DNA from 3 places in the Streptomyces solicathayae genome. Region 2 is predicted to be linked to each of the others. Evidence: riboswitches for the same ligand, from Rfam matches in the RefSeq annotation. Region 2 holds a riboswitch; each other region holds the start of a gene.
What was found. Region 2 has a riboswitch for cyclic di-AMP ahead of R2D22_RS19630 (M23 family metallopeptidase). Riboswitches for the same ligand answer to the same signal wherever they lie in the genome.
Positions count from the first base shown of each region.

Region 1: another riboswitch for cyclic di-AMP. It lies ahead of R2D22_RS22330 (transglycosylase family protein); the one in region 2 lies ahead of R2D22_RS19630 (M23 family metallopeptidase).
Region 3: another riboswitch for cyclic di-AMP. It lies ahead of R2D22_RS09665 (M23 family metallopeptidase); the one in region 2 lies ahead of R2D22_RS19630 (M23 family metallopeptidase).

Region 1 is NZ_CP137573.1:4,809,352-4,817,057, forward strand. It holds gene R2D22_RS22315 (globin domain-containing protein) at 1-821, opposite strand, end outside; gene R2D22_RS22320 (cytochrome P450 family protein) at 921-2,162, shown strand; gene R2D22_RS22325 (transglycosylase family protein) at 2,342-3,232, shown strand; cyclic di-AMP (ydaO/yuaA leader) riboswitch at 3,508-3,684, shown strand; gene R2D22_RS22330 (transglycosylase family protein) at 3,688-4,380, shown strand; gene eno (phosphopyruvate hydratase) at 4,667-5,953, shown strand; gene R2D22_RS22340 (FtsB family cell division protein) at 6,056-6,529, shown strand; gene R2D22_RS22345 (DUF501 domain-containing protein) at 6,579-7,130, shown strand; gene R2D22_RS22350 (Ppx/GppA phosphatase family protein) at 7,127-7,706, shown strand, end outside.
Region 2 is NZ_CP137573.1:4,250,984-4,258,689, reverse strand. It holds gene R2D22_RS19650 (NsdA family TPR-like regulatory protein) at 1-1,039, shown strand, start outside; gene lhgO (L-2-hydroxyglutarate oxidase) at 1,147-2,349, shown strand; gene trmB (tRNA (guanosine(46)-N7)-methyltransferase TrmB) at 2,511-3,236, shown strand; gene R2D22_RS19635 (PrsW family intramembrane metalloprotease) at 3,274-4,584, shown strand; gene R2D22_RS19630 (M23 family metallopeptidase) at 4,681-5,733, opposite strand; cyclic di-AMP (ydaO/yuaA leader) riboswitch at 5,745-5,878, opposite strand; gene R2D22_RS19625 (PP2C family protein-serine/threonine phosphatase) at 6,113-7,291, opposite strand; gene R2D22_RS19620 (MFS transporter) at 7,443-7,706, opposite strand, start outside.
Region 3 is NZ_CP137573.1:2,141,851-2,149,556, forward strand. It holds gene R2D22_RS09650 (bifunctional acetate--CoA ligase family protein/GNAT family N-acetyltransferase) at 1-348, opposite strand, end outside; gene R2D22_RS09655 (HPr family phosphocarrier protein) at 524-805, shown strand; gene R2D22_RS09660 (GntR family transcriptional regulator) at 1,048-1,731, opposite strand; gene R2D22_RS09665 (M23 family metallopeptidase) at 1,931-2,701, opposite strand; cyclic di-AMP (ydaO/yuaA leader) riboswitch at 2,715-2,877, opposite strand; gene R2D22_RS09670 (M16 family metallopeptidase) at 3,078-4,445, opposite strand; gene R2D22_RS09675 (M16 family metallopeptidase) at 4,472-5,836, opposite strand; gene R2D22_RS09680 (DNA gyrase/topoisomerase IV subunit A) at 6,017-7,706, shown strand, end outside.

The DNA of each region.
Region 1 (7,706 bases), 560 kb from region 2:
CGCGCCTCCGTCTCCCCGGGGTCGACCGCCAGTTCCTCGAGCAGCGCCCTGACCGGCGCCCAGCCCGTCCCGGCGGCGATGTACGTGCGTGGGGCGCCCGCCGGTGTGCGGTGCACCGTCGCCCCGCCCGCCGCGCTGAGGCGCAGTGTCTCGCCGGGCCGGACCTCGTCCACCAGCGCCGTGCTCATCCGCCCGCCGCGTATTCGGCTGACATGCAGGTCGACGGTGCCGTCCGGGCGGGGCGCGTTGGCGAGCGAGTACGTGCGCCAGATCCGCGGCACCCGCAGCGAACTGACGCTCGCGTACTGCCCGGCGGAGTACATGTACGGCTGCCGGGGCCGCAGCGTGAGCACCGCGAGGTCGTCGCCGTACCGCAGGTGCCGCACCACGTCCGCGTCCCACCAGGCGGGCTCGCCGGCCTGCTCGGCCTCCTGCGCGCCGCGCATCATGAGGTCGGCGACCAGGGTGTACGCCTCCGTCCAGGCCTTCTCGGCGGCCGGCGTCCACGCGGTCCCGGCGGTCCTGGCGAACGCCGTGAGCAGACTGGCGCCGACGGCCGGGTACAGCGCGGGCGCGGCGAGGAACTTGCGGTGGTCGCGGCCGAGCCGGCCGAGGTAGTCCGCGAGGCCGGGGTCGTCGAGACGGGTGACGACGTGGGTGAGCGCGGCGAAGAGCCGGTCGCGCTGCGGGCGGAGGTCCTCGGGGAACAGGTCGCGCACGCCGGGGTTGTGCCAGAACAGGTGCGAGTAGAAGAAGGTGACGGCTTGTTCGGCCCGTCTCTCGACGACGGCGAACGTGCTTCGGAGCAGCTGAGGATCCACGACGACGAATCTAGGCCACGAGTCTTCACCAGATCCGCACGACCTTCACGGTGTGTCCCCACGGCTCGGTCCGGGCCGGAGTCCGGGTAACGTCGGAGGGTGAGTGAGAGCCCCGCCCCCGAACTCTTCACCTGGGAGTTCGCCACCGATCCGTACCCTGCCTACGCCTGGCTGCGCGAGCACGCGCCGGTGCACCGGGCGACGTTGCCCAGTGGGGTGGAGGCCTGGCTGGTGACGCGGTACGGGGACGCCCGGCAGGCGCTCGCCGACCAGCGCCTGTCGAAGAACCCGGCCCACCACGACGAGCCCGCGCACGCCAAGGGCAAGACCGGCATCCCGGGCGAGCGCAAGGCCGAGCTGATGACGCATCTGCTCAACATCGACCCGCCGGACCACACCCGGCTGCGCCGGCTCGTCTCCAAGGCGTTCACGCCGCGCACGGTCGCGGAGTTCGCGCCCCGGGTGCAGGAGCTGACGGACCGGCTCATCGACGGGTTCGAGGGCAGGGGCGAGGCGGACCTCATCCACGAGTTCGCCTTCCCGCTCCCCATCTACGCGATCTGTGACCTGCTCGGCGTCCCGCGCGAGGACCAGGACGACTTCCGGGACTGGGCCGGGATGATGATCCGGCACGGCGGCGGGCCGCGCGGTGGGGTGGCCCGGTCGGTGAAGAAGATGCGCGGCTACCTCGCGGAGCTGATCCACCGCAAGCGCCTCGACCCGGGCGACGACCTCATCTCCGGGCTCATCCGGGCGTCCGACCACGGCGAGCACCTCACGGAGAACGAGGCCGCCGCGATGGCCTTCATCCTCCTGTTCGCCGGCTTCGAGACGACCGTGAACCTGATCGGCAACGGGGTGTACGCGCTGCTGCGCAACCCCGAGCAGCGCGAGCGCCTCCAGGCCTCCCTGGCGGCCGGCGAGACCGGCCTCCTGGAGACCGGGGTGGAGGAGCTGCTGCGGTACGACGGGCCGGTGGAGCTGGCGACCTGGCGGTTCGCCACCGAGTCGCTGACCCTCGGCGGGCAGGAGATCCGGGCCGGCGACCCCGTCCTGGTGGTGCTCGCCGCCGCCGACCGGGACCCGGAGCGGTTCGCCGAGCCGGACACGCTCGATCTGTCGAGGCGTGACAACCAGCACCTCGGCTACGGGCACGGCATCCACTACTGCCTGGGCGCCCCGCTCGCCCGGCTGGAGGGCCAGACGGCGCTCGCCACGCTCCTGACTCGCTTGCCGGACTTGCGACTTGGGGCCGATCCGGCCGAACTGCGATGGCGCGGCGGGCTGATTATGCGTGGTCTACGCACGCTTCCGGTGGAGTTCACCACCCCGCACAACTGACGGAGCGTCAAGACTGTGATCTTCGCGTGATCCGCGCTGCATCGACTTGTGACTTACGTTCGAATGCCGCTACGTTCACCGACACCTCAGCAGTCACGCGAAAGGCACTCCGCATGCGCTCCGGGAACGGACGACACCGTCGCCCCCGTCAGGCCCCCGCCCTCGTCGTAGCGGCAGGCGTGACCGGGTCCGCCCTCGCCCTGCCGCTGCTCGGCGCGGGCTCCGCCTCGGCCGCCGACGCGGCGACGTGGAACCGGGTCGCCGAGTGCGAGTCCGGCGGGCTGTGGAGCGCCGACTTCGGCAACGGGCTGTACGGCGGCCTGCAGTTCACCCAGGAGACCTGGGACACCTTCGGTGGCGCCGAGTACGCGGCCCGCCCGGACCTCGCCAGCCGCGCTCAGCAGATCGCCGTCGCGGAGAAGGCGCTCGCCTCGCAGGGCGCGAAGACCTGGGCCACCTGCGCCGGGATCGTCGGCCTGAAGGACGACGGCACCCTGAAGCCGCCCGCGAACCCGACCGGCGGGGTCCTGCCGGAGGCGCCCGACGCATCCGCAAATCCGGATGCCGCGGGGGAGGGGTCCACCGACCCCGCCGAGTCCGACACGCCCGGAAAGCCCGAGAAGTCCGCCGAGCCCGACGTGAGCGGCTCGCCCTCCTCGCCGTCGGCCTCCGCCTCCCCGGACGCCGGCACCTCGCCCGGCACCGAGACCCCCGGCACCGGCAAGCACCGCGGCGAGGCGGCCACCGAGGATCCCGTCAATTCGGACACCACGCCCGAATCGGGACGTCATGCCGCGCCGAGTGGCGACCCGGCGCGTGACGCCGGCGATCCCGCTGTCGACGAAATCGCCGGTAACCAGACGGATGCCGCCAAGGGTGTGAAGGGTGAGAACCCGAACACCTCGGACGAATACACCGTGCTTCCCGGCGACAACCTCTCCGAGATCGCCGCCGAGCACGAACTCCACGGAGGGTGGAAGGCGCTCTACAAGGCCAACCGCGAGACCGTGGGGGCCGATCCGGACCTCATCCGCCCCGGTCAGAGCCTCGATCTGACCGACCGGCAGTAGTCGCGTACGGGGGTGGTTCGCGGCTGTATGTCCGGTTCTGAGCAAATGAGACATGGGTCTCTTCGCCTCAACTGGCGTGTCTTGTCCGCAAACTTTGCTTCCGTCACCTCTCACCTGCGCAAACGACCCTCACAACTGGGCCGGTAGGGGCGATTTTTCCCGAATGGGGTCTTTGAACTTGGCCGGGGTCTGTGTCTACGGTCGTGACCGCTCGCCACCGCGGGCCCCGTCGACCGGTAACGCCGAATCCTGCCGTCGGCCGATGGGAACAGTCGTCGCGTCAAGCGCCGTAGGCAGGAGCGGGGGACCCAGGTAAGTGCCGGTCCCGGCCGTCGAGACAGTGACGGCCGATCGACCGGCTTGGGGTGAAGCCGCGTGCAAGGACACGCGGCCGGGCAACTCTTCCGGCCCGAACCCGACAGCTCACCTCGCAGGCGTCGGTGAGGAGAACTTCCATGCTGCTTTCCGGCAAGGGCAAACACCGTCGTGCCTCCAAGGCCACCCGCGTCGTCGCACTCGCCGGCGTCGCCGGTGTCGCCGTCGCCGCCCCGCTGCTGACCGCGGGCACCGCCTCGGCCGCCACCGCCTCCGAGTGGGACGCCGTCGCGCAGTGCGAGTCCGGCGGCGACTGGTCCATCAACACCGGCAACGGTTACTACGGCGGCCTGCAGTTCTCGGCCTCCACCTGGGCCGCCTACGGCGGCACCGCCTACGCGGCCACCGCCGACCAGGCCTCCAAGTCGCAGCAGATCCAGATCGCCGAGAAGGTCCTGGCGGGCCAGGGCAAGGGCGCGTGGCCGAGCTGCGGCGTGGGCCTGTCCGGCGCCGCGTACACCGGCGGCACCGCCGAGCAGGCGCAGCCCCAGCCGGAGCGGAAGGCCGAGCAGCCCACCACCCGCAGCGAGCAGCGCACCGCGCCGAAGCCCGCCGCGAAGAACGGCGACGCGAAGAAGACCGTCACCACCCCGACCGGCAAGAAGGTCAAGAAGGGTGACGGCGAGTACAAGGTCGTCGCCGGTGACACGCTGAGCAAGATCGCCGCCGCGCACGACGTCAAGGGCGGCTGGGAGAAGCTCTTCAAGCTGAACAAGGACATCGTCCAGGACGCGGACCTGATCTACCCGGGTCAGCAGCTCCACCTGAAGTGAGCCGAGCGACCCGGGTGGGTCCGGCGGCCCACCCGCGTCGCACGACACTCCCGCGGTGATCACCCCGGTCCGGCGTGTTTCTCCCCCGTACACGCCGGGCCGGGGTTCTCCATGTCCGGTTACCCGCAGGTAGAACGAGACCGTTCGCCCCGGGATGCCCGCGCTTGGGTCCTTTTTCGTCCCAGCGGGCGGGCACCCGACTGGCCGGGCACCCCGAGCCGGTTAGGCTCTTGTCGCAAGGCCAAGCAGACCTCTGCACTTTTCTCGCGTCACATCCCAGAAGGAGATGCTCGTGCCGTCCATCGACGTCGTCGTAGCCCGGGAAATCCTGGACTCCCGAGGCAACCCCACGGTCGAGGTCGAGGTCGGCCTCGACGACGGCAGCACCGGCCGTGCTGCCGTTCCGTCCGGCGCCTCCACCGGTGCGTTCGAGGCCCTGGAGCTTCGCGACGGTGACCAGAACCGCTACCTCGGCAAGGGTGTCGAGAAGGCCGTCCTCGCCGTCATCGAGCAGATCGGCCCGGAGCTCGTCGGCTACGACGCCACCGAGCAGCGCCTGATCGACCAGGCGATGTTCGACCTGGACGCCACGCCGGACAAGTCCTCGCTCGGCGCCAACGCCATCCTCGGCGTCTCCCTCGCCGTCGCGCACGCCGCCTCCGAGGCGTCCGACCTCCCGCTCTTCCGCTACCTGGGCGGCCCGAACGCGCACCTGCTGCCCGTTCCGATGATGAACATCCTGAACGGCGGCTCGCACGCCGACTCCAACGTGGACATCCAGGAGTTCATGATCGCGCCGATCGGCGCGGAGTCCTTCTCCGAGGCGCTGCGCTGGGGCACCGAGGTCTACCACACCCTCAAGTCCGTCCTGAAGACCAAGGGCCTGTCCACCGGTCTCGGCGACGAGGGCGGCTTCGCCCCGAACCTCGGCTCCAACCGCGAGGCGCTCGACCTCATCCTCGAGGCCATCAAGCAGGCCGGCTACGTCCCGGGCAAGGACATCGCGCTGGCGCTCGACTGCGCCGCGTCCGAGTTCTACAAGGACGGCGCCTACGAGTTCGAGGGCAAGTCCCGCTCGGCCGCCGAGATGACCGAGTACTACGAGGAGCTCGTCTCCGCGTACCCGCTGGTATCCATCGAGGACCCGCTGTTCGAGGACGACTGGGACGGCTGGAAGACCATCACCGAGAAGCTCGGTGCCAAGGTCCAGCTCGTCGGTGACGACCTGTTCGTCACCAACCCGGAGCGCCTGGCCCGCGGCATCGACGAGAGCGCCGCGAACGCCCTCCTCGTGAAGGTCAACCAGATCGGCTCGCTGACCGAGACGCTGGACGCCGTCGAGCTGGCCCAGCGCAACGGCTTCAAGTGCATGATGTCCCACCGCTCCGGCGAGACCGAGGACGTCACCATCGCCGACCTGGCCGTCGCCACCAACTGCGGCCAGATCAAGACCGGCGCCCCGGCCCGCTCCGAGCGCGTCGCCAAGTACAACCAGCTGCTGCGCATCGAGGAGATCCTCGACGACGCCGCGGTCTACGCCGGCCGCAGCGCCTTCCCGCGCTTCAAGGGCTGACGCCAGGGCTGACACCCAGCAGCCGTGAGGCAGCTTCCCCGCGTCCCCGCACTCGGTCCCGTACCGTGTGCGGGGACGTGCGTTTGATCAGGGGGTGTACGAATGGCCGTGAAGGACCGGGACCGGTTCTCGACCGCGACCCGGATCAGGCTGCTCGGCGAGCAGACCGCCGCCCGTGTCTACCGGTCCCAGACCCGCCGGCAGGCCCGCCGTTCCCGGCTCACCGGGCGCGCCGCCTTCCTCGCCCTGATCGTCTGCTCCCTGGTGGTGGCCCTCGCCTACCCCATGCGGCAGTACGTCTCCCAGCGCGCCGAGATCGCCGACCAGGAACGCCAGGCCGCCGAGGCCGCCGACCGGGTGGAACAGCTGCGCGACGAGAAGGCGCGGCTCCAGGACCCCGCGTACGTGCGCCGGCTGGCCCGCGAGCACCTGCACTTCGTGATGCCCGGCGAGACCGGCTTCACCGTGAACGACCCGGAGGCCGCCGGCCGGCCCCGCTCCGGGGGCGACGCCGACGACCGCGCCTGGTACTCCGAGCTGTGGGACGGCGTGGACCACGCCGACGCGCGCCGCTGAGGGATGATGGGGGCGACCCGGCTCCGACGACGAGAAGACTGACGTACGCATGGAAACGCCCCCTCCGCAGACCGAACCCACCGCGCCCACCGAGGCGGACGTCGCCGCGTTCGAGGCGCAGCTCGGCCGGCCGCCGCGCGGCCTGCGCGCGATCGCGCACCGCTGCCCGTGCGGCAACCCCGACGTCGTCGAGACCGCGCCGCGGCTCCCCGACGGGACGCCGTTCCCGACCACGTACTACCTGACCTGCCCGCGTGCGGCCTCGGCCATCGGCACGCTGGAGGCCAACGGGGTCATGAAGGAGATGCAGGCCCGGCTCGGCACCGACCCGGAGCTGGCCGCCGCCTACCGCGCCGCCCACGAGGACTACATCGCCCGCCGCGACGCCATCGAGGTCCTGGAGGGCTTCCCGAGCGCCGGCGGCATGCCGGACCGGGTCAAGTGCCTGCACGTGCTCGTCGGCCACTCGCTCGTGGCCGGCCCGGGCGTGAACCCGTTCGGCGACGAGGCGATCGCGATGCTGCCGGAGTGGTGGGCCAAGGGCCCCTGCGTCGACCCGTGCGGCGAGAAGGCCGCCACGGAAGAGGAGGCCGGCGAATGACGCGCGTCGCTGGCATCGACTGCGGGACGAACTCCATCCGCCTGCTGGTCGCCGACGTTCACCCCGAGACGGGCGAGCTGATCGAGCTGGACCGGCGGATGACGATCGTCCGGCTCGGCCAGGGCGTGGACCGCACCGGGCGGCTGGCCCCGGAGGCGCTGGAGCGCACCTTCGCGGCCTGCCGCGAGTACGCCGGCGTCATCAAGGAGCTGGGCGCCGAGAAGCTGCGCTTCGTGGCGACCTCCGCTTCCCGGGACGCGGAGAACCGCGAGGAGTTCGTCTCCGGGGTGCTGGACATCCTGGGCGTCGAGCCCGAGGTGATCTCCGGCGACCAGGAGGCCGAGTTCTCCTTCACCGGCGCGACCTCGGAACTCGACGGCGACGACACGTGCCTGGTCGTCGACATCGGCGGGGGTTCGACCGAGTTCGTCGTGGGCAACCGGCACGTGGAGGCCGCGCGTTCGGTGGACATCGGCTGCGTCCGCCTCACCGAACGGCACGTCACGAGCGACCCGGTGAGCGCCGAGGAGATCGCCGCGATCCGCGCCGACGTCCGGGCCGCGCTCGACCTGGCCG
Region 2 (7,706 bases):
CTGGCTGATAACCCCCGCCGACTCCTCGGTGGAGCGGCTCGCCCCGGCGGCCGGAAACGGCATCTCGAACGGCACCACCGGCGGCGGCAGCGGCCCGCCCGAGAGCGCCGACGAGGGGCACGCCCGCGTCGGCCACAGCGACGTCGCCAAGCTCCGCGAGGCCGCCGAGGACGCCCGCCGCTGGGACTCCAAGTACGGCGGCGGCGACTGGCGTTCCTCGATGGTGCCCGAGTGCCTCCGGGTGGACGCGGCGCCGCTACTGCTCGGCTCGTACTCGGACGAGGTCGGCCGCGCCCTCTTCGGCGCGACCGCCGAGCTGACCCGGCTGGCCGGCTGGATGGCCTTCGACACCGGGCAGCAGGAGGCGGCGCAGCGGTACTACATCCAGGCGCTGCGGCTCGCCCGCGCCGCGGCCGACGTCCCGCTCGGCGGGTACGTGCTCGCCTCGATGTCGCTGCAGGCCACCTACCGGGGCTTCGCCGACGAGGGCGTGGACCTCGCCCAGGCGGCCCTGGAGCGCAACCGGGGCCTGGCGACCGCGCGCACCATGTCGTTCTTCCGGCTCGTCGAGGCGCGGGCGCACGCGAAGGCGAACGACGCGGCGGCGGCCGGCACGGCCCTGAAAGCGGCGGAGGGCTGGCTGGAGCGCTCCCGGGCCGGCGACGCGGACCCGTCCTGGCTCGGCTTCTACTCGGAGGACCGGTTCGCGGCGGACGCGGCCGAGTGCTACCGGGACCTGAAGGCGCCGCGGCAGGTGCGGCGGTTCACCGAGCAGGCGCTGTCCCGGCCCACGGAGGAGTTCGTGCGCTCGCACGGCCTCCGTCTCGTGGTGAGCGCGGTGGCCGAGCTGGAGTCGGGGAACCTGGACGCGGCCTGCGCGCAGGGGGTGCGGGCGGTGGAGGTCGCAGGTCGGATCTCGTCGGCCAGGACCACGGAGTACGTACGGGACCTGCTGCACCGCCTGGAGCCGTACGGGGACGAGCCGCGGGTGATGGAGCTGCGGGAGCGGGCCCGGCCGCTGCTGATGGCGCCGGCGTGAGGCCCCGGCCCCCAACCGAAGCGTCGGCGTGACACGCGTCCCACCGGGTGGGCGTTTAACGGGAATGTCAGTGGGCCAGTGCACTATCGGGGTGGGAGGTGGCACTGGTGTCCGGGTCCAGGTACACGTTCGACTGTGACGTGCTGATCGTCGGCGGCGGAATCGTCGGTCTGTCGACGGCGTACGCGCTGACGCGCGCGCGGCCGGGCACACGCGTCACCGTCCTGGAGAAGGAGCTCGCCCCGGCGCGCCACCAGACGGGGCGCAACAGCGGGGTCATCCACAGCGGGATCTACTACCGGCCCGGCTCCCTGAAGGCACGGTTCGCCGTCGCGGGCGCGTCGGAGATGGTCAAGTTCTGCGCCGAGTACGGCATCCCGCACGAGGTCACCGGAAAGCTGATCGTCGCCACCGGGCGGGACGAGTTGCCGCGGCTGCACGCCCTGGTCCAGCGCGGCCGGGAGAACGGGATCCCGGTGCGCGAGCTGGGGCCCGCGCAGATCAGCGAGTACGAGCCGCGGGTGCGCGGGATCGCCGCGATCCACGTCGGCACGACCGGCGTGTGCGACTACGGGGCGGTCGCGGCGCAGCTCGCGGAGGCGTCGGGCGCGGAGATCGCGTACGGCGCGGAGGTCGTCACGGTCGACCGGCGGCCGTGGGGCGTGGCGGTCCGCACGGCGGACGGGCGGATCGTCCGGGCCCGGGTCCTGGTGAACTGCGCGGGCCTGCACTGCGACCGGGTGGCGCGGCTCGCGGGCGACGACCCGGGGATGCGGATCGTGCCCTTCCGCGGGGAGTACTACGACCTGGCACGGCCCTCGCTCGTGCGCGGCCTGGTGTACCCGGTGCCGGATCCGGCGTTCCCGTTCCTCGGGGTCCACCTGACGCGCGGCGTCGACGGCGGCGTCCACGTCGGGCCGAACGCGGTGCCCGCGCTGGCGCGCGAGGGCTACGGGTGGACGACCGTCCGCCCCGGCGACGTGGCCGGCACGCTGGCCTGGCCGGGCTCGTGGCAGATCGCGCGGCAGCACTGGCGGTACGGGGCAGGCGAACTGCGCCGGTCGGTCTCGAAGCGGGCCTTCACGGAGGCGGTCCGCAGGATGCTGCCGTCGGTGGAGGAGTCCGACCTCCGCCCGGCGCCGGCGGGCGTCCGCGCGCAGGCGGTCCTCAGGAACGGCACGCTGGTGGACGACTTCCTCATCCAGGAGTCCCCCAGAACCGTCCACGTCCTGAACGCCCCGTCCCCGGCGGCGACGGCGTCCCTCCCGATCGGCCGCGAGATCGCCACCCGCGCACTGAAGCATCTGTAGCGCCCACCCCCACCGCCGTGTGGGCAATCGTCCCGCAGGGCGGCGCGGGTGTGCGCCGCCCCCGCGGGGCGCCTGGACACGACGGGGCGCGCCGTACCATGGAACGCACTGTGTCTGAGATTCGTGAAACCGCCCCCGCTCCCGCCCGCCGCGGCAGTCGTATGTTCGCGCCCGGTGAGGGCCCCGCGCCCGACCCCGCCGGGTCGCACCACGAGCGGCGGATCCGGAGCTTCCAGCCGCGCCGCAGCCGGGTGACCGCCGGGCAGGCCGAGGCGATGCTGAAGCGCTGGCCGGACTGGGGCTTCGACATCGACGGCAAGCGCGTCCTGGACCTCGGCGCGATGTTCGACGGCCGCCCCGTCGTCCTGGAGATCGGCTTCGGGATGGGCGAGGCCACCGCGCAGATGGCCGGCGCCGACCGGGAGACCGGCATCCTCGCCGTGGACGTCCACACCCCCGGCCAGGGCAACCTCCTCGGTCTCGCCGACCGCAACGGCCTCGACAACGTCCGGGTCGCCAACGGCGACGCGATCATCCTGCTCCGCGAGATGCTCGCCCCCGACGCCCTCGACGGCGTCCGCGTCTACTTCCCGGACCCCTGGCCCAAGAAGCGCCACCACAAGCGCCGCCTCATCCAGCCCGAGTTCCTCAGCCTCGTCGCGACGCGGATGAAGCCCGGCGCCGTCCTGCACTGCGCCACGGACTGGGAGGAGTACGCCGAGCAGATGCTCGAGGTGCTCTCCGCGCACCCCGACTTCGAGAACACGGTCGCCGACGGCGGCTACGCGCCCCGCCCCGCGTTCCGGCCGCTCACCCGGTTCGAGGGCCAGGGCCTCGACAAGGGCCACGTCGTCCACGATCTGCTGTTCCGCCGGAACGCGAAGTAGCACGCGGCGCCCCGCACCCCCCGGCTACGGTCGAGGGGTGCCGAACCATCCGGTGGCGCCGAGCCATCCCGTACCGCCCGCCGCCGCGCCGACCGGCGTTCCGGAGGACCGCGCCCAGTGGCGCTACCGGCCCCGGCTCTCGCTCGGGCGCCGTCGGGTGCTGCGCGCCGCCGCGGTCTTCGCGGTGCTCGCGCTCTGCGGCCTGGTGATCCTCGCGCTGGTCCGCGAGGAGACCGGCACCGAGGGCCTCCTCGTCGGTCTCGGCCTGGCCGTCCTGCCCGTACCGCTGCTGATGACCGTGTTCCGCTGGCTCGACCGGGTCGAGCCGGGCCCGTGGAAGAACCTGCTCTTCGCGTTCGCCTGGGGCGCCTGCGCCGCCGCCCTCGTCGCGATCCTGGCGAACTCCTTCGCGGTCCGCTGGATCGCCTCGGCCACCGCCGACGCCTCCGACGCGGACACCCTCGGCGCCACCGTCGTCGCCCCGGTCGTCGAGGAGAGCGCCAAGGCCGCCGCCGTGCTGCTCCTCTTCCTCTTCCGCCGCCGGAACTTCACCGGCCTGGTCGACGGCGTGGTCGTCGCCGGCTTCACCGCGACCGGCTTCGCGTTCACCGAGAACATCCTCTATCTCGGCAGCGCCTTCGGCGAGGACCAGGAGTTCGGGGCCACCGGCATCGGCTCCGCGACCGTCGGGACCTTCTTCGTACGGATCGTGATGTCGCCGTTCGCGCACCCGCTGTTCACCGTGCTCACCGGCATCGGCTTCGGGCTCGCCGCGTCCGCCGCCCGCGGCCGGCGCGCCCGCCGCGTGCTGCCTCCGCTCGGCGGGCTGCTCCTGGCGATGGGGCTGCACGCGGTGTGGAACGGCTCGTCCGTCCTCGGCCCGTGGGGCTTCTACGCCGTGTACGGGGCGTTCATGGTGCCCGCCTTCGCCCTGCTGACCTGGCTCGCGGTGTGGAGCCGGCAGCGCGAGCTGCGGACGATATCCGGACGGCTCCCGGCGTACGCGGCGGCCGGGTGGCTCGCCCCCGCCGAACCGCTCGCGCTCTCCTCGATGCGGGCCCGCGCGATGGCCCGCGCCTTCGCCTCGCGGACGTACGGCCCCGACGCGGCGCGGGCGGTCGGCGAGTACGAGGCGTTCGCGACGACCCTGGCGTTCCTGCGCGACCGGGCCCACCGCGGGGCGGCGGACCCGGACTTCCCGGCGCGCGAGCAGGAACTGCTGCACCACCTGTGGCAGCGCAAGGCGGTCGCCTCGCCGGCGCTCACGTACGCGGCACGGGCGACTGGCCGCGCCTGGACCCCGCCGCCTCACCGGGACTACGCGACGCCGAACCCGTACCGGGGCTGAGTGCCCACCCACCTGAGACACGGAAGACGCAGAAGACGCCGACCGGTTGTCCGGTCGGCGTCCTGCGTCAAGCGTCGGATCGAGGGGCCTCGTCCGTCAGACCGACAGGCCCTTGTCCCGCAGCCAGGCCGCCGGGTCGATACCCGAGCCGCCCGGGGTGTGGACCTCGAGGTGCAGGTGCGGGCCGGTGACATTGCCGGTCGCGCCGACGCGGCCGATGGTGTCGCCGGTGCCCACGGACTGGCCGACGCCGACGGTCATCGACGACAGGTGGCAGTACCAGACCTCGGTGCCGTCCGCGAGCTCCAGGACGATCCGGTAGCCGTACGAGCCGGACCAGCCGGCCGACTTCACGGTGGCGCCGTGCACGGCCTTGACCGGCGTGCCCGTGGGCGCCGCGAAGTCGAGGCCGGTGTGGTAGCCGGAGGACCACATCGAGCCGGCCTCGCCGTACGTCGAGGTGATCGAGTACGAGGACGTGGGCAGCGCGTAGGCCGCGGCGAGCGCCGCCTTGCGGGCCGCCTCGGCCTTGGCCGCGGCCTCCGCCTCGGCCTTCGCCTTCGCCTCGGCGGCGGCCTTCGCGGCGGCCGTCTGCTGGGCCTTCGCCTCCGCGGCGGCCTTCTCCGCGGCGGCCTTCTCGGCCGCGGCCTTGGCCTCGGCGTCGGCGGAGGCCTGCTGCTGCTCGGCCTGCTGGAGGATTCGGGCGCGCAGGGCCTCGCCCGCGCCGCCCGCCTCTGCGGAGGCCTGCTCCCCGTCGGCGGCGGGCAGGGCCAGGGAGGCGTTGAGCGGTTCGAGGTTGCTGCGGTCGCCGGTCTCGTCGTCGCCGGAGATCAGGCCGCCGACGCCGGGAAGGTCCTTGGCCTCGGGGAGATCCACCCCGGGCACGTCCATGTCCGGCAGCGAGATGGCGACCGGGGGCTTGTCCTGCGCGGTGGCGATGCCACCCGCGCCGACGGCCGCGATGACGCCGACGCCGAGGACGGTGGAACTACGGGCGATGCTGCGCTGCTTGACGACGCGGTGCCGGCCGCGGACCGGACGGAGCGACTCCTCGCTGGGGTTCCACTCCTCCGCATACTCGCCTCCCCCAGTCATCGGGGCGCCATAGGCGTCGAAGTGGGTCTCGGGAGCAGCAGGGTTGGACGCCACGGAGGCGCACTCCTTTCCTTCCTTCTCGCCTACCGGGTTAGCTGACGGGTTCGGAGCAGGAAGGTCTCCTACGGGTCAGGTTCGACCCGATTCACCCCAAGTGGTGGTTCCCCGGTTCCCTTTCGGGATTCGGCGCACGCGCGCGGTGCCGTCTCTGACGACGGCTGGGCGACCGCGCTGCGTTATCGAACGTTAATAGACACCGGGGTCCGATTCCAAGCTGTTCCTGTTGATCGTTAACGCCATTGGCCTGGACTTAACCAGCCACAACGGGGTGGAAACGGGCGAGTTGACCGCGCCTCACAGGGTGCGGCCGGGACCTTCTGCTCTTGACGGTGCGTCAGCCGTTATCTCTCCGAGATCCCGCAACTACCCATCGTCACGGCACCACCGGGATCGTCCGGCGCCGCTCCGGCTGGCCCGCCGCCGGCCGGCTCACCGCCAGCAGCGCCATGTCGTCCGTCGATCCGCCCCCGGTGTGCCGCCGGACGTCGTCGACCAGTGCGTCCAGGAGTTCGTCAGGCCCCGGGAAGAGCCGCCCGGCCAGCCGCTCCGCCGGATCGTAGAACTCGCCGTCCGCGCCGCGCGCCTCGGACAGCCCGTCCGTGTAGAACAGCAGCGTCGCTCCGGGCGGGCAGGGCCGTTCGTCGACATGGTCCGGCCAGGCGGCGAGGTCGCCCATGCCGAGCGGCAGCGCGGCCCGGGTCGGGACCAGCCGCTCCATTCCCCCGTCCGTGTGCAGCAGCAAGGGCTCGGGGTGCCCTCGGTTGACGATCCGTACCCGGTCGACGCCGCGCGGGATCTCCGCGAGCACGGCCGTCGTGAAGCCCTCGACGACGTCCAGGCCGCCGCCGCGCCGGGTCCCCTCCCGGGCCAGCGCCCGTTCCAGCCGCTGCGCCACGCCGTCCAGGCCGGCCTCCTGCTCGGCCGCCTCCCGGAAGGCACCGATGATCACCGCCACCGCCTCGACCGCGTCGAGCCCCTTGCCGCGTACGTCGCCGACGACCAGCCGCACCCCGTGCGGGGTGTCCTGGACGGCGAACAGGTCACCACCGATGAACGCGTCCGCCTGCGCCGCCTCGTACCGCGCCGCGATGTGCAGCCCGCCGATCCGCTCGGCGGGCGTGGGCAGCACGGCGCGCTGCGCGGTCTCGGCGATGACCCGCGCGGACGCCAGCTGTCTGCTGCCGCGCCGCACCACCCGGTTGCTCAGCAGCGCGAGCGCCGAGACCGTCAGGACGGTGAGGGTCTCGATGATGGCGGGCACGTCGGTGGCCGTGTCGTTGTACGTGTGCAGGGCGACGCTCATCACGACGGCGACGACGGCCGTCAGCAGCGTCGTGCGGAACGAGAAGAACGGGGCGGCGATCAGCGGGGCGGCGGAGTAGAACGGGGCGGCCGTGTACTCCGGCGGGGTGGACAGGTCGAAGGCGGCGCCGCCGACGATGAGGAGCGCGGGCAGCGCGCGCACGAACCGCCGCGCTCCCGGAGGCTTCGGGTCGTCCGCCGCCGCGTCCCTCCCCGGGCCCGGCCCGTCGTCCGCATCTCGTCGCCCCACCTGTGGTCTCCCTGCCGGTCCGCCTGGGGTGCGGACGGTACTCCGCCCCACTCAGGCTGGCCGGAGCCGCGCCCTGCGGCGACCCGCCGTCGGCCGTCCGGGGGAAGCGAAGCCCCCGGACGACCGCATGCACCGCTGAACGACCGCACCCTCAGCCGGTCGCGGCCACCGCCGCCCCCTTCGGCTCCGGCGGCGCCGCCAGGTGCCCGCCGCGCGACAGCAACGCCACCGCACCCGCGCAGCCCGCGCCGACCGCGCACATCACCAGCCACGGCAGCGGCGAGCCGACCCCGGTCGCGTCGAGCAGGACGCCCGTGCCCAGGTTCCCCAGGGTGATCCCGATGCCGCAGACCGTGTTGTAGAGGCCGTAGTGCGTGGCCACCCACCGGTTCCGGGCGAGCGCGACGACGGTGTC
Region 3 (7,706 bases), 2.1 Mb from region 2:
GAGGAACGCGACCTCGGCCTCGTCGGCGGGGGCCGCGGCCGGCCGGCCCCGTTCGTCGATGCGGTCGTACCGGACGGTGGCGATGAACTCCCCGCCGACGGTGGCCGCGAGCCCCACCCGGTCCACGTAGTCGTGATGGGTGAAGCGGTGGACGTCCTTGGCGGAGAGACGCGGGTACGGCGCGAAGAAGCGGTAGTACTTCGACTCGTCCGACACCTGCTCGTAGAAGCTGACCAGCCGGTCGGCGTCATCGACGGTGATGGGCCTGATCCGCGCGGTGCCGCCGTCGCGCAGCACGACGTCGGCCTCCCAGTGGTCGGGGTACGCGTGTTCCGACGGCGTCTGCATGGCGTCAGCCTACGGCCGGGGTACGACGCGGGCACCGGTCGCGCACCCGGTCGGCTCCGTGCAAGGTGAGGAGGATCGCCAGAGCCCGGCGACACCGGGACGAGGGTCGGCACGGGCACCGCGCGACCCGTGAGAGACTGGTCTAGACAACTCCTGAGACCCGAAGGACAACACCATGGTCGAGCGCCGCGTCAACGTCGGGTGGGCCGAGGGCCTGCACGCCCGCCCCGCCTCCATCTTCGTCCGTGCCGCCACGGCCTCCGGCGTCCCGGTCACGATCGCCAAGGCGGACGGCAACCCGGTCAACGCCGCCTCCATGCTCGCGGTCCTGGGCCTGGGCGCCCAGGGCGGCGAGGAGATCGTGCTCGCTTCGGAGGACGAGGGCGCCGAGGCCGCCCTGGACCGCCTGGCGAAGCTGGTCGCCGAGGGTCTCGACGAGCTGCCCGAGACCGTCTGACCCACCCTCGGGCCTTCGCGCCCGGCATCGCGAGCCGTCCCGTACCGGAATTCCGGCGAGGCGGCTCGCGCTTTTCCGCGGACTGTGCGGACTACTGCGCTGCACGCCCCATCCGTCCACAACGAATTCACCAGGAGCAATTCCGGACGGCCGCAATTCCGACAGCCGCATTCGGGCAGCCGCATTCAGGCAGCCCAAATACCGGCCCACCCGATGATGCTTCTTTGTATACAGTGCCCCTGTTAATGCGCGGAGCCCGCGGTGTTTACGGCATGTTGCGAAGACCTCACACGGGTCCGCTCCGGATGCCGCAGCCGGTGGAGCGGAAGGGTGCGCTCCGCGTGCAGCGCGGTGAGCGCCCTGGCGCGTTCCGCGTCGCCGCGGGCCACCGCGTCCACGATCGCGCCGTGCTCGGCCCACGTCTCCACCGGCCGGCCGGAGGATTCCACCGCGTACATCCAGGCGATCTTGTGCCGCAGCTGGGTGAGCAGTGCGGCGAGCGCGGGGCTGGCCGAGGCCTGCGCGAGCGTCTCGTGGAACCAGCCGCCGAGCGAGCGCAGGTCCTCGCCCTGGCCCCGCCTGGCCCGCTCCTGGCCCAGCCTGACCAGGCCACGCAGCACTTTGAGGTGCGCGTCGGTGCGGCGCTGGGCGGCGCGCGCGGCGCCCAGCGGTTCCAGGAGCGCGCGGACGTCCAGCAGGTCGGCCGCCTCCTGCTCGGTGGGCTCCGCGACATGCGCGCCGGCGTGCCGCCGGGTCACCACGAAGCCCTCGGACTCCAGGGTGCGCAGCGCCTCGCGGACCGGGACGCGGGAGACCCCGTACCGACGGGCGAGCTGCTCCTCGGTCAGCCGGCTGCCGCGCTCGAAGACCCCGGAGACGATGTCGTCCCGGATCGCCGTGCATACCGAATGCGCGGGAATGCGCATGTGTCCGACCTCCGCCTCGATCCGCGCGAAACCCATCCGACGGGCGTCTGTTCGCCGACTCTTCGGTGACTCTATTGCAGCGGAGCGGTATTTCCGACGGGCCCCCGTGAACCCTGGATATCTTTTGGCCACCAAAAAGCCCCGACTCCGTACGAGCCGGGGCTTTTCTCCGTGACCGGAGAGGAGAGATCTCCTGGGATCAGACGTTCACGCCGCGGGCGCGCAGGTACGCGAGCGGGTTGATGTCGGAGCCGTAGTCGGGGCTGGTGCGGGCCTCGAAGTGCAGGTGCGGTCCGGTCGAGTTACCGGTCGAGCCGGAGATTCCTATCTTCTGGCCGGGCACGACGGACTGGCCGACCGAGACGCCGATCGAGGAGAGGTGGCCGTACTGGGTGTACGTGCCGTCGTTCATCCGGATCACGATGTTGTTGCCGTACGCGCCGCCCCAGCCGGCCTCGACGACGGTGCCGGAGCCGACGGAGACGACGGTGCTGCCGGAGGCGGCGTGGAAGTCGATGCCCGAGTGGCTACCGGAGGACCAGAGCGAGCCGCCGGCCTTGTAGCCCGTGGTGACGTACGAGCCGGCGACGGGCAGCCGGAAGGAGTTCAGGCGCTTGCGCTCGGCCTCGCGGGCGGCGCGCTCCTTCTCCTCGCGGAGCTTCTTGGCGCGGGCCTCGGCCTTGCGCTTCGCCTCGGCCTCGGCCTTCGCCTTGGCGGCGGCCTCGAAGGCCTCCCGCTCCTGGGCGGCGGCCTGGGCGTCGATCCTGTCCGCGAGCGAGTCCACGGCGATGGCCTGCGTCAGGCCGGTGTCCTCGAGCGCGCGGACGTCCGTGTCGGCGGCGAGCGCCGGGGAGGCGAGGGTTCCGATGACGCCGGTGGTGGCGAGGGTCGCGACGCCGGCGATGCCCGCGCTGCGGCGCGCCAGACGGCTCGGACCACGATGCTTCCCGGTGGCACGGGTGAACGCCATGTAGTGGCTGATCCTTTCCTTCCTTCTCGCCTACCGGGTTAGCTGACGGGTTCGGAGCAGGAAGGTCTCCTACGGGCCCCTCCACCCGAAGGCGAAGGCGTCCGATTCACCCCAGGGACTGCGTGGGTCCCCGGCTCCCCAGGCTCGCGCCTTCGGGGACTCGGCGATGACTGTCCGTTGCCGCGGATGCGGCTTGTGCAACGCCGAACAGCCGGATCGACGCTAAGCGGACCATCTTTCAATCACCAAACAGACACGCCCGTTTGTAGCGCATCCCACAGGGCAGATGATTACGTTCCACATCGAACCGGACAAAGGGGAGGACCCCGACGTAACGTGACGTCGGGGTCCTCGCGTGGTCCGCGAACCGGCTCAATCAGCCCGTCACGACGGTGACTTCGCCGATGCCGAGCGCCCGTACCGGCTCCTCGATCTCGGCCGCGTCGCCGACGAGGACGGTCACGAGCCGGTCCACCGGGAAGGCGTTGACGACCGCGGCGGTCGCCTCGACCGTGCCCGTCTCGGCCAGCCGGGCGTACAACTGCGCCTGGAAATCGTCCGGAAGACGCTGCTCGACCTGGTCGGCGAGCGTGCCGGCGACGGACGCCGCGGTCTCGTACTTGAGCGGCGCGACGCCCACCAGGTTCTGCACCGCCACGTCCCGCTCGGCGTCCGTCAGACCCTCGGCCGCGAGGGTGCGCAGCACCTTCCACAGGTCGTCAAGTGCCGGGCCGGTGTTGGGGGTGTCGACGGAACCGCTGATGGCGAGCATCGAGGCGCCGTGCCCCTGGCCGTCGGAGCGGAGCACCTGGCCGAAGGCGCGGACGCCGTAGGTGTAGCCCTTCTCCTCGCGCAGCACGCGGTCGAGCCGGGAGGTGAGGGTGCCGCCGAGGCAGTACGCGCCGAGCACCTGGGCCGGCCACACGCGCTCGTGCCGGTCCGGGCCGATGCGGCCGATCAGCAGCTGGGTCTGCACCGCGCCGGGCCGGTCGACGATGATCACCCGGCCGGTGTCGTCCGCCGTGATCGGCGGCATCGGACGCGCCTCGACCGTGTCGCCGGTCCAGTCGCCCAGGGTGTCGGCCAGGACGGCGTCCAGGTCGACGTCGGTGAGGTCGCCGACGACCACGGCGGTCGCCGTGGCGGGCCGGACGTGCGCCTCGTAGAAGGCGCGCACGGCGGCGGCGTCGATCGCGCCGACGGTCTCCTCGGTGCCCTGGCGCGGACGCGACATGCGCGAACCGGCCGGGAACAGCTCCCTGGAGAGCTGCTTGGCCGCGCGCCGGGCGGGGTTGGCCGTCTCGTGCGGGATCTCGTCGAGCCGGTTCCGCACCAGGCGCTCGATCTCGGTGTCGGCGAACGCGGGCGCGCGCAGCGCCTCGGCGAGCAGTCCGAGCGCCTTGGGCAGCCGGGAGACCGGAACCTCCAGGGAGACCCGCAGGCCCGGGTGGTCGGCGTGCGCGTCGAGCGTGGCGCCGCAGCGCTCCAGCTCGGCGGCGAACTCCTCCGCGGAGTGCTTGTCGGTGCCCTCGGACAGCGCCCGCGCCATGATCGTGGCGACGCCGTCCAGGCCGTCCGGCTCGGCGTCCAGCGGGGCTTCGAGGACGATCTCGACGGCCACCACCTGCTGGCCGGGGCGGTGGCAGCGCAGCACCGTCAGTCCGTTGTCGAGCGCGCCGCGCTCCGGGGCCGGGAAAGCCCACGGGCGGGCGACGCCCGGCTGCGGCTGCGGGTGGAACTCCATGCTGGTCAAAGACGCGGCAGCGTCGCTCACTGGTCGGCTCCCTCTTCCTCGTCGCTGTCGCTCTCTCCGGCCTGGTCGCCCTGGCCCGCGGTGACCGGCTCGTACACGAGCACCGCGCGGTTGTCGGGGCGCAGTCGGGCCTTGGCGACCGCCTGCACCTCCTCGGCGGTGACCTCGAGCACGCGGTGCACGGCGGTCAGCGCGAGCTGCGGGTCCCCGAACAGCACCGCGAACCGGCACAGTTCGTCGGCGCGGCCCGCGACCGTACCGAGCCGGTCCAGCCACTCGCGCTCCAACTGCGCCTGGGCGCGCTCCATCTCCTCGGGCGTCGGGCCCTCGGCGGCGAACCGGGCCAGTTCCTCGTCGACGGCCGCCTCGATCTGCGGCACCTCGACGCCGCCGGACGTCTTCACGTCCAGCCAGCCCAGCGAGGGCGCGCCGGCCAGCCGCAGCAGGCCGAAGCCGGCCGCGACGGCCGTGCGGTCGCGGCGGACCAGCCGGTTGTGCAGCCGGGAGGACTCGCCGCCGCCGAGGACGGTGAGGGCCAGGTCGGCCGCGTCGCACTCGCGGGTGCCGTCGTGCGGGAGCCGGTAGGCGGCCATCAGCGCGCGGGCCGGGACCTCCTCCTCGACGACCTCGCGCAGCTGCTCGCCGATGGTCTCCGGGAGCGTGCCGTCGCGCGGCGGCTGCTTGCCGTCGTGGGACGGGATGGAGCCGAAGTACTTCTCGATCCAGGCGAGGGTCTGCTCCGGGTCGATGTCGCCGACGACCGACAGCACCGCGTTGTTCGGCGCGTAGTAGGTGCGGAAGAAGTTCCGCGCGTCCTCGAGGGTGGCGGCGTCCAGATCGGCCATCGAGCCGATCGGCGTGTGGTGGTACGGGTGGCCCTCGGGGTAGGCGAGCGCGGTGAGCTTCTCGAAGGCGGTGCCGTACGGCACGTTGTCGTAGCGCTGGCGGCGCTCGTTCTTGACGACGTCGCGCTGGTTCTCCATCGACTCGTCGTCCAGGGCCGCGAGCAGCGAGCCCATGCGGTCGGCCTCCAGCCAGAGCGCGAGCTCCAGCTGGTGCGTGGGCATGGTCTCGAAGTAGTTGGTGCGCTCGAAGCTCGTGGTGCCGTTGAGCGAGCCGCCGGCGCCCTGCACCAGCTCGAAGTGTCCGTTGCCCGAGACCTGCTTCGAACCCTGGAACATCAGGTGCTCGAAGAGGTGCGCGAGGCCGGTGCGGCCGGGTACCTCGTGGCGCGAGCCGACGTCGTACCAGAGGCAGACCGCGGCGACCGGGGTCAGGTGGTCCTCGGAGAGCACCACGCGCAGGCCGTTGGCCAGCCGGTGCTCGGTCGCTGTCAGGCCGCCGGAGCCGGCCTGGGCGGTGGCCGTGTGACCCATGGGCATGTACGTCCCTTCGATCGCGTGTGGAAGAGTCCTGCCACTGTATGCAAGCGCACCGGCACCTCGCGAAGTTCCCGGGGCATCGGACTGTCCCTCTTCCGGGTCGCGGTCTGCGTTGTCGGTGCGACGGTCCACAATGGTCCGCGTCAGATCAACCTTGTTGGTGAAGGAGCCGCAGCCGCGATGGCCCGCCGCAGCACGAAGACACCGCCGCCGGACGACGCGTTCGAGGAGAGGATCCTCGACATCGACGTCGTCGACGAGATGCAGGGCTCCTTCCTCGAGTACGCGTACTCGGTGATCTACTCGCGCGCCCTGCCCGACGCACGCGACGGCATGAAGCCGGTGCAGCGCCGCATCGTCTACCAGATGTCCGAGATGGGCCTGCGGCCCGACCGGGGGTACGTGAAGTGCGCCCGCGTCGTCGGCGAGGTCATGGGCAAGCTGCACCCGCACGGTGACGCGTCGATCTACGACGCGCTGGTGCGCATGGCGCAGCCCTTCTCCATGCGCGTCCCGCTGGTCGACGGCCACGGCAACTTCGGCTCCCTCGGCAACGACGACCCGCCGGCCGCCATGCGGTACACCGAGTCGAAGATGGCCGCCGCGGCGCTGCTGATGACGGAGTCGATCGACGAGGACACCGTCGACTTCACCCCGAACTACGACGGCCAGGAGCAGGAGCCCGTCGCCCTGCCGGCGGCGTACCCGAACCTGCTGGTCAACGGCGCCTCCGGGATCGCGGTCGGCATGGCGACGAACATGCCGCCGCACAATCTGGGCGAGGTGATCGCGGCCGCCCGGCACCTCATCCGGTACCCGCACGCGGACCTCGAGGCGCTGATGCGCTTCGTGCCCGGCCCCGACCTGCCGACCGGCGGCCGGATCGTCGGCCTGTCCGGCATCAAGGACGCGTACGAGTCCGGCCGGGGCACCTTCAAGATCCGCGCCACCACGACGATCGAGAACGTGACGGCCCGCCGCAAGGGCATCGTCGTCACGGAACTGCCGTTCACGGTCGGCCCCGAGAAGGTCATCACCAAGATCAAGGACCTGGTCGGCTCGAAGAAGCTCCAGGGCATCGCCGACGTCAAGGACCTCACCGACCGGTCGCACGGCCTGCGGCTGGTCATCGAGGTCAAGAACGGCTTCGTGCCGGAGGCGGTTCTTGAGCAGCTGTACAAGCTGACGCCGATGGAGGAGTCCTTCGGCATCAACAACGTGGCGCTGGTCGACGGCCAGCCGCTGACGCTGGGCCTGAAGGAGCTCCTGGAGGTCTACCTCGACCACCGCTTCGACGTGGTCCGGCGGCGCTCCGAGTTCCGCCGCGGCAAGAAGCGGGACCGGCTGCACCTGGTCGAGGGCCTGCTGGTGGCCCTGCTGGACATCGACGAGGTCATCCGGCTGATCCGGGAGAGCGAGAACTCCGCACAGGCGAAGGAGCGCCTGATGGAGCGCTTCTCGCTGAGCGAGATCCAGACGCAGTACATCCTGGACACCCCGCTGCGCCGGCTCACCAAGTTCGACCGCCTGGAGCTGGAGACCGAGCGGGACCGGCTCACCGGCGAGATCGACGAGCTGACCGGGATCCTGGAGTCCGACTCCGAGCTGCGCAAGCTGGTCTCGGCGGAACTGGCCGCGGTGGCGAAGAAGTTCGGCACCGACCGGCGCACGGTCCTGCTGGAGTCGGCGGGCGCGCCGGTCGCGGCGGTGGCCCTGGAGGTCGCGGACGACCCCTGCCGCGTGCTGCTGTCCTCCACCGGGCTGCTCGCCCGCACGGCGACGGCGGAGCTGTCCGCGCCGGAGGACGCCAAGCGGGCCAAGCACGACGTGATCGTCTCGGCGGTGCCGGCCACGCAGCGCGGCGACGTCG